Regions from separate parts of the Streptomyces sp. NPDC045701 genome, predicted to be linked through region 3. Evidence: riboswitches for the same ligand, from Rfam matches in the RefSeq annotation. Region 3 holds a riboswitch; each other region holds the start of a gene.

Region 1 (3,818 bases), on a different contig from region 3:
CGGTGGCGGCGGCCGCCCCGGCGAGCGCCAGGGTGAGCGCCGCGCGGCCGCTCGGCGGATGCTGCTTGGGTTTCCGGTGCGCTGCCACGAGGGCGGTCACTTCCCTTCGGCGGGGGTGGGGCCTGGGGCAGGACGCTAAACGCGGGGGTCACGGCCGGGCGGCACCATGACCGCTATTGGCCGCAGGTGAGGGTTCCGGAACGCATTCGGAGAGCGTGATGCCCCCGAAATCCCGCATTCCGTAGCGGCTGCGACCGATGCGACGGATGAGGCGACCCTGACCGGCGTCCGGTGATATCGGCCCGGCTAGGCTCCGCGACATGGACGTACTCATCAATGTCTTCGTCGCCCTGCACGTCATCGGTATCGCCGCCCTGCTGGGCGGTTTCCTGACCCAGATGAAGGCGATGGGCGAGGGTACGGCGCGCTTCGGCCCCGCGATGCTGCACGGCGCGCTGACCATGCTGGTCACCGGGGTGGCCCTGGTCGGCCTCAACCAGGCCGACGACCAGACCGTGAACAACGTCAAGATCGGTGTGAAGCTGGCGATCCTGGTCGTCGTCCTCGGCCTGGTCTACGTCAAGCGGGACGAGGAGCGGGTCGACAAGGCGGCTTTCGGAGCCGTCGGCGGCCTGACCATGGCGAACATCTTCATCGCCACGCTCTGGACCTGACCCGACCTGACCTGAACGATCTGGCTCGGCCCGGCCCACGCGCGCGGCGGTCACGTCATGCCGGGCGCACGCCGCTGTGGACGGACAGGTGCGAGAGGGACTCCTCACGGACGCCCTCGCCGGGCCGGGGCGCGTGGATCATCTTCCCCTCGCCCTTGTAGATGCCCACGTGACCGCTGTCGCCGTGGAAGAACACCAGGTCGCCCGGGAGCAGGTCCTCCGTCGCGACCGGCGTGCCGGCGTGCGCCTGCTCCCGGGCGGTACGGGGGAGGTCGACCCCCGCCGCCCGCCACGCCGCCTGGGTGAGCCCGGCGCAGTCGTACGAGCTCGGGCCGGTCGCGCCCCAAACGTACGGCTTGCCTATCTGGGCCTCGGCGAAGGCCAGGACCTCTCGGGCCTTGGCGGTGGAGCGGCTGTCGTCGCCGCCCGGCCGGTACGGGTCGTACTCCGGCGGCTGGTGTTCCCGCGGCCGGTGCTCCACCGCCTCCGCCCGGCGGCGGGCGTCCTCCAGCAGGACCCGCGCCCCGCCGAGCTTGCGCTGCACGGTCTGCTTGGTGGCGCGGAGGGAGGCCTGCGAGACGCTGAGCGCCTCCGGCTCGCGCGCCGCCTCCGCCCGCCACGTCCCGAGGTCGGTGACCGTCCCCCCGGACCGGCCGGTGGACGGGCCCGCCGGCGGCTCAGGGGTCGTCAGCGGCTCGGGTGCCATCAGCGGCGAGAGGTCCCCCAGCGGCGCGAGGTCTCCCGGCGGCACCGGCTCCACGGGCGCGTGGGGGCCGGGCGCGAACACCGGCGCCGCGACCGGGCCCGGTCCCTCGGAGCGGTACGGGGCCGCCGCCCGCCCGGCGAGGGCCCGGCGCGGCCCGTCCGGGGCCTCCGTACGCCGGGCGGCGTCGCCGGCCGTCCCGCCGGCCTCGCGTCGCCGCTGCGGCGCGGCTTCCCCGGCCTTGCCGTACTGCTGGGTCCGACGCGCCGTGCCCGCCTGCCGGTAGAGGTCGTCGACCTTTCTCTGTACCTCCTCGACCGTCGGCGTGCGCTCCTGGTCGCCCGACGCACCGGTCGCGGCGGTCGCGCTCTGTGACGACAGGAGCGTGACCGAGGCCAGGGCGGCTGCCGTCGTGACCCCGACGGCGGGGGAGTGGGCATGCAGGGTCTGCAAGGTGCGCGATGCGCGCGGCTTGCGATGCGACGCCAAGGTCGGCATCTCCTTCCATGGACCGCCTACCGGGTCAGCCGTCGGGTTCGGGCGGAACGGAAGGTGCCCTACGGCCGTAGCGCGCCCTCAGGGGCTGCGGGCCGATTCACCTCGGTCGTGCGTGTGGTCCCCGGTTCCATACCGCCGTGGAGGCGGCACGGATTCGGCGTGGGCGGTCCGATCGGCGTGGTTCGCCGATGCGGGAACGGACCGCCTGGGCGAGCACGCTAGCCAACCTGTGGTGGTGCTGTGAAGGATGATGTTCGATATGCCCGATACGTATTCGTGACCTTGGCGTGATGTCGTCGAATCGGTACGGAGGGTGACGAGTCGGACCTGTTTCCGGTTCGTCCACGGCTGTCAGTGGGGCGGCCTAGACTCGATAGGCGATGAGCAGCCTCTTTGACGACAGCTTCCTGGCGGACCTCCGGAACCACACCGAGGAGCCCCCGCCGCCCGAGGACTCCGAGGGCCCCGGGCACGCCCCGGCCGCGGAGGAGGTCCCGCACGACCTCTTCGGCGACCGCTTCGACGTGCCCCCGGCCCGGGACGCCTACCACCGCGACGGCGCCCCGCGCACCGTCGTCGACCCCGCCGCGCTGCTGGAGGGGCTGAACGACCAGCAGCGCGCCGCCGTGGTGCATACTGGCTCGCCGCTGCTCATCGTCGCCGGCGCCGGCTCCGGCAAGACCCGGGTGCTGACCCACCGCATCGCCCACCTGCTGGGGACGCGCCACGTCCACCCCGGTCAGATACTGGCCATCACCTTCACCAACAAGGCCGCCGGCGAGATGAAGGAGCGCGTGGAGCAGCTCGTCGGCCCGCGCGCCAACGCCATGTGGGTCATGACCTTCCACAGCGCGTGCGTCCGCATCCTGCGCCGCGAGTCGAAGAAGCTCGGCTTCACGTCGTCGTTCTCGATCTACGACGCCGCCGACTCCAAGCGGCTGATGGCGCTGGTCTGCCGCGACCTGGACCTGGACCCGAAGAAGTTCCCGCCGAAGTCGTTCAGCGCCAAGATCTCGAACCTGAAGAACGAGCTGATCGACGAGGAGACCTTCGCCGACCAGGCCGCCGACGGCTTCGAGAAGACCCTGGCCGAGGCGTACCGGATGTACCAGGCGCGGCTGCGCGAGGCCAACGCCCTGGACTTCGACGACATCATCATGACGACGGTCCACCTCCTCCAGGCGTTCCCCGACGTCGCCGAGCACTACCGCCGCCGCTTCCGCCACGTCCTCGTCGACGAGTACCAGGACACCAACCACGCCCAGTACACCCTGGTCCGCGAGCTGGTGGGCACCGGATACGAGGACCTGGACCCGGCCGAGCTGTGCGTCGTCGGTGACGCCGACCAGTCGATCTACGCCTTCCGCGGCGCGACCATCCGCAACATCCTCCAGTTCGAGGAGGACTACCCGGACGCGACGACCATCCTGCTGGAGCAGAACTACCGCTCCACACAGACCATCCTGTCCGCCGCCAACGCGGTCATCGAGCGCAACGAGAGCCGCCGCCCCAAGAACCTGTGGACCAACGCGGGCGAGGGCGCCCGGATCATCGGGTACGTCGCGGACACCGAGCACGACGAGGCGCAGTTCGTCGCCGACGAGATCGACCGGCTGACGGACGCGGGCGAGGCCAAGGCCGGCGACGTCGCCGTCTTCTACCGGACGAACGCCCAGTCCCGTGTCTTCGAGGAGATCCTCATCCGCGTCGGCCTGCCGTACAAGGTCGTCGGCGGCGTCCGCTTCTACGAGCGCAAGGAGGTCCGCGACGTCCTCGCGTACCTGCGCGTGCTGGCCAACCCCGAGGACAACGTCCCGCTGCGCCGCATCCTCAATGTCCCCAAGCGGGGCATCGGCGACCGCGCCGAGGCGATGATCGACGCGCTGGCGCTGCGCGAGAAGATCACCTTCCCGCAGGCGCTCCGCCGGGTCGACGAGGCGTAC
Region 2 (3,818 bases), on a different contig from region 3:
AGTGGGCGGCCGACTGCCGGGCCGGGGGCCTCGCGGTGGGGTGCTTCCGGCCGCCGTCGGTGCCGGACGGCATCTCGCGCCTGCGGCTCACCGCGCGGGCCGACCTGACCGAACGTCAGGTGGACGAGGCGGTCGCCACCATCCTCCGTACCGCGCCGGCCCCGGTCAGCTGACCTCTCCCGAGGAACCGGCCTCCTTCACAGAGGTGACGAAGGAGGCACCCCGCTCGCACCCGTCTCGATCCGGCTCACCTTCGACTGGTGCCACCCCACCAGCCGCGCGGCGTCGCGGCTGGTGAGGCCCGCGGCCAGGCGCAGCCCGCGCAACTCCTCGCCCAGCTTGAGCCGACGCTCCGCCGGGCCGTGCCGCGTGCCTCGCGTGCCCGCATCCTGCCCCCGTGAAGCCGACCCCTCAGTTTGCCGCCCACATCCGGTCTCGCGTAGCAGAGGTCACCGCTTCGAGCGACAGATATATGCAGATCTTGGTGGATCGCCCCCATCGGGGGTGACATAAGTGGCAGTCTGGCGCGAAGCGCAATCCGAGGCCGTCCTCACAGAGCATCCGGTACGTGTCGGAGTCCGGCCCCGGTGGGAAAGGGACGGCGTCGTCATGGCAGACCATCAGGAAGCATCCGTCACCCTGCCGAGCGATCCCGTCTCGGTGTCCGCCGCCAGAAGATACGTGGCGGACGTCCTCACGGAGTGGGGCCTGCCCGACGGCGCGGACACGGCGGACACGGTCCGGCTGATCGTCTCGGAGCTCGCCACCAACGCCGTCCAGCACACCTTCGGCAAGTCGCCGACATTCACCGTGGACGTCCGGCTGGAGCGCGACGAGCGGCTGCGCATCGGCGTCACCGACAGCCACCCGCGCTGGCCGCAGCGGCTTCCCGCGGCCGTCCAGCAGGACAACGGCCGCGGCATGGTCATCATCCGCTGGCTCGCGGCGGAGTGCGGCGGTCGCCTCTCGGTCACCCCGACCCCGGAGGGCGGCAAGACCGTCTGGATCGCCCTCCCGTGGACCGCCCCGGTCCAGTCCTGACCTCGGCCGGAGTCCCGGCCCCGTCCCGCCCTCCCGGCGTCACCGGCGGCGGAAGCGCCGTCCCGGACGTGCCGGCGCCGGCCGCGCCGGTGACCGGATGCCCAGACGGCGCCGCACCAGGCGGGGGAGCAGCCCCCACAGGCCGGCGCACACCAGCAGGGTGAACGCGCCCGCCGCGAGCCCCTCCGGGCGGCCGTGCACCACGTCGACGACCAGCGACACGGACGAGGTGAGGGCCAGCGCCAGGACGGCGAGCCCGATCTTCGCCAGCTGGGACGACACGGCGACGATGCGGGCCTTGGCGCCCTGCTGGAAGAGCGTGCGGTGCAGGGCGGCGGGGGCGGTCAGCAGGGCGGCCGCCACCACCGAGAGCAGCAGCGTCAGGACGTACGTGCCCCGCTGGTAGGAATCGAGCGAGGTGAAGCGCGGCGTGAAGGCCAGCGTCAGCAGGAAGGCGAACAGGATCTGGACGCCCGTCTGGGTGACGCGCAGCTCCTGGAGCAGCTCGGCGAAGTTGCGGTCGGCCCGCTCCAGGGGCGTCTCGTTACGCGCGGGGCGGGGGATCTCGCCGGACATGGCCCACGAGTACCCCCGCACCGCCGCTCATTCCCGCTGGGCTCAGCGGACCCTTCCGTACCAGACCGACTTCGACCAGATCTTGTCCAGCTTCACGACCGATCCTGACTTCGGCGAGTGCCAGATCTTGTTATTACCCGCGTAGATACCGACGTGGTAGACGCTGCTTCCCCGGTGGAAGAACACGAGGTCGCCCTTCGTCCGGCTGGACGCCGAGATGTGGCGGGTCTTGTTGTACTGCTGCTGCGCCGTGCGCGGCAGCGTCTTGCCGGCCTTCTTGTACGAGTACAGGGTGAGGCCGGAGCAGTCGAACCGGGACGGGCCCGCCGCTCCGTACTTGTACGGTGCGCCCTTCTTGGACGCGGCGATGTTCAGGGCCTTGGTGCCGTGCGCCGGGGCGGCCTGCGCCTCGGTCACGGCGCCGGGCGCCAGCATCTGGCCGCCGACGGCGGCGAGGGCGAGTGCCGAGACGGCACCGGCCCGGGACAGCAGGGACGGGACATGAATCTGCGCGGTCATTGCGCAACCCTTCGTCAGCCGCCTGTGAAGGATGACCTGTCGGGTTCGGGCTGGCGAAGTTGCCCGGCCGCTCGCGCGGCTTCACCCCAAGGGCGACCGATGGGACGAACATCGATTCGGTCACCCGTACTGCTCGGGTCCTCCACTCCTGCCGATCCACTCCTGTCGACCAGTCATCCGGGCGGCGGCAGGACTCGGCGTCCGCCCGGACCGCCCCGCCGCGGCGGCGGGGGCTTGTCGTCGACTGGGATCTTGACCCATGCAAGGGTGAAATTCCGAGTCGAAACGGCCTTTTGTGAGGCTCCTCACGACTGATCCATTCGGGTGGACAGGGCTGATTTGGTGCCCGGTGGGGTGGCATCGGCGATCCCCGTACCAGCGATGGAACCTGATGTTCCGCCAGATGTGTACGGCGGGCGCGCAAGTCGCGCCGCCCGAAATTCGTCCGGTTGCGTACGCTGAACGGGGGAGCGTTTCTCGTACCTCTGGGCCCGTCCGGGGGAGAGCCGGGGCGGTTCCGAGTCCCGGTCCTGAGAAACCGTCACGCGCCTTGCGCGCCGCCCGCCGTCAAGGACCCGGAGCGCCCGCGCCGGCGTAGAGGCATGCGCATCCGTCGCGCCGGGCTCGTGCAACGAGGTCGGGAGCGTCGCGGAGCGCGGTCACGCGCCCGGGGGCTGCCGGGCCGCCGACCGAGCGGGGGCTCAGCCGGCCACGGTGAGCCGGCCGCCGCCCAGGTGTTCGGGTCCGGGCTCCCGGGGCCGCCGACCGCCCGGACGTGATGACGGCCCCGCCACCGTCCGCCGCGGTGGAGGCCACCGCGTCCGGCGACCCGGCAGGGTCCTCGTACACCGCCGGCCGCCGGGCCGGCCCCCTCCGCGGACCCGCGCGCGCCTGATGTCCATGGGCGGGCAAAGCGCCGGTTAACCTGCCGGAAAAACTTCTGCCAGAGATTGAAATATCTCTGCGCGACACTCGTTCTCGCAGGTCAACAAGGTGTTGAAGCCGGATAGGGTCCCGCTGCGCCCGGGATCACATCGGGCGGGAGACTGTGAGGTGAAACGTGCAACTGACCCCGCACGAGCAGGAACGACTGCTCATCCATGTCGCCGCCGACGTGGCGGAGAAGCGCAGGGCACGCGGTGTGCGGCTCAACCACCCCGAGGCCGTCGCCCTCATCACCTCCCACATCCTGGAGGGCGCCCGCGACGGCCACACCGTCGCCGAACTCATGACGTCCGGCCGCAAGGTGCTCACCCGCGACGACGTCATGGACGGCATCCCCGAGATGATCCACGACGTCCAGGTCGAGGCCACCTTCCCCGACGGCACCAAGCTCGTCACCGTCCACGACCCGATCATCTGACGGGGCACGGCACCGATGATCCCCGGAGAGATCCTGCACGCGGACGGGACCGTCCCCCTCAACGAGGGCCGCCCCGTCACCCGCCTCACCGTCCTCAACGCCGCGGACCGGCCCGTCCAGGTCGGCTCCCACTACCACTTCGCCGAGGTGAACCCCGGGCTCGACTTCGACCGTCCGGCCGCGCACGGCCTGCGGCTCAACATCGCCGCCGGTACCGCCGTACGCTTCGAGCCGGGCATCCCGGTCGACGTCGAACTCGTACCGCTCGCCGGGCTGCGCGTCGTCCCGGGCCTGCGCGGACAGACCGGAGGCCCCCTCG
Region 3 (3,818 bases):
GGCGGCGCGGTTGGAGTCGAGGTTCGGCGCGAAGCCGCCCTCGTCGCCCAGACCCGTGGAGAGGCCCTTCTCCTTCAGGACCTTCTTCAGGGTGTGGTAGACCTCGGCACCCCAGCGCAGCGCCTCGGAGAAGGACTCCGCGCCGATCGGCGCGATCATGAACTCCTGGATGTCCACGTTGGAGTCGGCGTGCGAGCCGCCGTTCAAGATGTTCATCATCGGAACGGGCAGCAGGTGCGCGTTCGGGCCGCCCAGGTAGCGGAACAGCGGCAGGTCGGACGCCTCGGAGGCGGCGTGCGCGACGGCGAGGGAGACGCCGAGGATGGCGTTGGCGCCGAGCGAGGACTTGTCCGGGGTGGCGTCCAGGTCGAACATCGCCTGGTCGATCAGCCGCTGCTCGGTGGCGTCGTAGCCGACGAGCTCCGGGCCGATCTGCTCGATGACGGCGAGGACGGCCTTCTCGACACCCTTGCCGAGGTAACGGTCCTTGTCACCGTCGCGGAGCTCGAGGGCCTCGAACGCTCCGGTGGAGGCACCGGACGGGACGGCAGCACGGCCGGTGCTGCCGTCGTCGAGGCCGACCTCGACCTCGACCGTGGGGTTGCCTCGGGAGTCCAGGATTTCCCGGGCTACGACGACGTCGATGGACGGCACGAGCATCTCCTTCTGGGATGTGACGCAAAATGTGACGCATGCGGTGCAGGGTCTCTTCGGCCTTGCGGCAAGAGCCTAACCGGCCGGGGGGCCGACGCCCGCCGACGCCCGCCTCCTGGGACGAAAAAGGGCTCACGAGGCTGTATTACCGGCAAAACGCCACGAAACTTACCGGTCGGTAGTCGCGGTGTGCGGGAGCCCGCTCAGGGGCGCACCCTCCGGCCCGCCCCGGCCCCGGGGGCTTCCGCCCAAGGAACGGGAAAACCCCGGCCCGGGGTCCCGCCCGGCCCACAGGGCTACGGGGAGGAACGCGCGGGGCCGGGGCGGTCCGGGGGTCAGCTCAGGTGGAGCTGCTGACCCGGGTAGATCAGGTCGGCGTCGTCGACGATGTCCTTGTTCAGCTGGAAGAGCTTCTCCCAGCCGCCGGCGACCTTCTTCTCGGTGGCGATGATGCCGAGGGTGTCGCCGGCCTTCACCTTGTACTCGCCGTCACCCTTCTCGACCTTCTTGCCGGTCGGGGTGGTGACGGTCTTCTTCGACTCGGCCTTCGGCGCGGCCTCGGTCTTCGGCGCGGCCTCGGTCTTCGGCGCGGCCTCGGCCTGCGGCGCGGTGCGCTGCTGGCTGCGCGTGGTGGGCTGCTCGGCCTCGCGCTCCTGCTGCGGCTGGGCCTGCTCGGCGCCACCGCCGTCGTACGCGGCTCCGGAGAGGCCGACGCCGCAGCTCGGCCACGCGCCCTTGCCCTGGCCCGCGAGGACCTTCTCGGCTATCTCGATCTGCTGCGACTTGGACGCCTGGTCGGCGGTCGAGGCGTACGCGGTACCGCCGTACGCGGCCCAGGTGGAGGCCGAGAACTGGAGGCCGCCGTAGTAGCCGTTGCCGGTGTTGATGGACCAGTTGCCGCCGGACTCGCACTGGGCGACCTTGTCCCACTCGGCGGTGGTGGCGGCCGAGGCGGTCGTGGCGCCCATCAGCGGGGCGGCGACGGCGGCACCGGTGATACCGGCGAAGGCGACGAATCGGGCGGCCTTGGAGGGGCGACGGTGCTTGGACTTGCCGGAAAACAGCATGGGACATCTCCTCACCGACGCCTGCGAGGTGAGCTGTCGGGTTCGGGCGAGTGAGTGGCCCGGCCGTGCGGCACAGCTGTGCGCTCGGCTTCACCCCAAGCCGGTTCCCGCCATGTCTCCATGGCCGGACCCGGCACTTACCTTGGGTCCCCCGCTCCTGCCTTCGGCGCATGACGCGACGACTGTTCCCGTCGACCGGCGGCAGGATTCGGCGTTCCGGTCGATGGGGCCCGCGATGGCGAGCGGTCACGACCGTAGACACAGACCTTCCCGAAGTTCAAAGACGGACATCGGGGTCAATCCGCCCTTACTCCCCCACCCTTGACGGGCGTTTACGCAGGTGAAGGGCGGATTGTGCGGTTCGGACGGCCGGGGCGCACCCATCAGGCTGAAGAGATTCATGTCTCACTTACACAGAAGCGGACATACGGTCTCATTCCTTAGGCTGATCCGGCGTCAGTTCCAGGCTCTGGCCAGGGAGGATGAGGTCCGGGTCGGCGCCGACGGTGTCCTGGTTGGCCTCGTAGAGGGCGGACCAGCCGCCGGCGACCTTGTGCTCGTCCGCGATGACCGACAGGTTGTCGCCGGGCCGCACCGTGTACACGCCGGCGCCGACGGTCCCGGGGTCACGTGTCGCCCCGTCACCCCGGGAGGGATGCCCGTCCTTTTCGCGGTCGATGACCGAATTGCCGGTGTCTGCGGGATCGGTGGGCTCCAGGGTGCCTTCGGCCGCCGGAGTGCCGGGCTTGAGCGGCGCGCCGGGGTCGGCGGGGGCGGTCGGCGCGGTGGGGTCGGCGGGGGCGACCGGGTCGGTCACCGCGCCCTCCTCCTTCGCGGGCTCGCCACGGTGCTTGCCGGCGCCGGACGCGGGGCTCCGCGGCGCGTCGGGCGCCGTGGTGACGGGCTCGCCGGGCAGGAGCGGGTCGGCGGGCCGGGTGGCCTCGGGCGTGCCCGGGTCCTCGAGCGTCCCGACCGGGTCCGTAGCACCGGGCGCGGCCGGGGCGGTGCCCGTGGGATCGGCGTCCGGCGTCGCGGTGGCGCCGCCGAGGCCCGCGACGGGGGCGCAGGTCTCCCAGGTCCGGACGCCCGTCGCGGCGTAGACCTTCTCGGCGACGGCTATCTGCTCGGCGCGGCTGGCGAGGTCGGGGCGCGCGGCGTACGCCAGACCCCCGTACGACTCCCAGGTCGCCTGCGACATCTGGAGGCCGCCGTAGAAGCCGTTGCCGAGGTCGGCACTCCACAGGCCGCCGGACTCGCACTCGGCGACCCGGTCCCAGGTGGTGGCGTCGGCCGCCGTCGCGGAGCCCGCGCCGAGCAACGGGAGCGCGATGGCGGATCCGGTCACCCCTGCCGCGACAACGATGGCGGGGGCTTGACGGGGTCGTCGGTGCCGGCCGTTCCCGGAGCGCATGCGGTGCTGCCTTTCGCGTGACTGCTGAGGTGACGGTGAACGTAGCGGCATTCGAACGTCAGTCACAAGTCGATGCAGCGGAGATCACGCGAGGATCACAGAAATGACGGACCGTCAGTTCGCGTCCTTCGCCAATGGGGTGAACTCGACCGGGAGCGTACGCAATCCACGCATGATGAGCCCCCCGCGCCACCGCAAATCGGCAGGATCCACCGCGAGCCGGATGTCGGGCAGCCGGGTCAGCAGCGTCGCGAGCGCGGTCTGCCCCTCCAGCCGGGCGAGCGGCGCGCCGAGGCAGTAGTGGATGCCGTGCCCGTAACCCAGGTGCTGGTTGTCCCGCCGCGACAGGTCGAGCGTGTCCGGCTCGGCGAACCGCTCCGGGTCGCGGTCGGCCGCGGCGAGGACGACGAGGACGGGGTCGCCGGCCGCGATCCGCTCACCGCCGATGGTGAGCGGTTCGGTCGCGAACCGCCACGTCGCCAGCTCCACCGGCCCGTCGAAGCGCAGCAGTTCCTCCACGCCCGTCTCCAGCAGCCCCGGTTCGCCCGCGGCGAGGGAGGCCTGGAGGCGCTCGCGCTGGTCCGGGTGGCGGAGGAGGGAGTGGACCCCGTTGCCGATCAGGTTCACGGTCGTCTCGAAGCCGGCGAACAGGAGGATGAACGCCATCGCGGCGGCCTCGTTCTCGG

Evidence for each region. Region 3 has a riboswitch for cyclic di-AMP ahead of AC07DW_RS20180 (transglycosylase family protein). Riboswitches for the same ligand answer to the same signal wherever they lie in the genome.
Region 1: linked by a shared signal. The riboswitch ahead of AC07DW_RS01245 (C40 family peptidase) and the one ahead of AC07DW_RS20180 (transglycosylase family protein) in region 3 are both predicted to bind cyclic di-AMP.
Region 2: linked by a shared signal. The riboswitch ahead of AC07DW_RS09830 (C40 family peptidase) and the one ahead of AC07DW_RS20180 (transglycosylase family protein) in region 3 are both predicted to bind cyclic di-AMP.

What each region holds. Positions count from the first base shown of each region.
Region 1 covers NZ_JBWKJV010000001.1:237,930-241,747, forward strand. The annotation lists gene AC07DW_RS01235 (C40 family peptidase) at 1-88, opposite strand, end outside; gene AC07DW_RS01240 (hypothetical protein) at 321-674, shown strand; gene AC07DW_RS01245 (C40 family peptidase) at 730-1,875, opposite strand; cyclic di-AMP (ydaO/yuaA leader) riboswitch at 1,874-2,034, opposite strand; gene pcrA (DNA helicase PcrA) at 2,256-3,818, shown strand, end outside.
Region 2 covers NZ_JBWKJV010000006.1:94,035-97,852, forward strand. The annotation lists gene AC07DW_RS09810 (8-amino-7-oxononanoate synthase) at 1-173, shown strand, start outside; partial or broken gene AC07DW_RS09815 (helix-turn-helix domain-containing protein) at 210-338, opposite strand; gene AC07DW_RS09820 (ATP-binding protein) at 610-1,041, shown strand; gene AC07DW_RS09825 (DUF6328 family protein) at 1,081-1,617, opposite strand; gene AC07DW_RS09830 (C40 family peptidase) at 1,660-2,136, opposite strand; cyclic di-AMP (ydaO/yuaA leader) riboswitch at 2,141-2,314, opposite strand; gene AC07DW_RS09835 (urease subunit gamma) at 3,197-3,499, shown strand; gene AC07DW_RS09840 (urease subunit beta) at 3,515-3,818, shown strand, end outside.
Region 3 covers NZ_JBWKJV010000018.1:98,392-102,209, reverse strand. The annotation lists gene eno (phosphopyruvate hydratase) at 1-654, opposite strand, end outside; gene AC07DW_RS20180 (transglycosylase family protein) at 990-1,721, opposite strand; cyclic di-AMP (ydaO/yuaA leader) riboswitch at 1,725-1,900, opposite strand; gene AC07DW_RS20175 (transglycosylase family protein) at 2,155-3,066, opposite strand; gene AC07DW_RS20170 (cytochrome P450 family protein) at 3,247-3,818, opposite strand, start outside.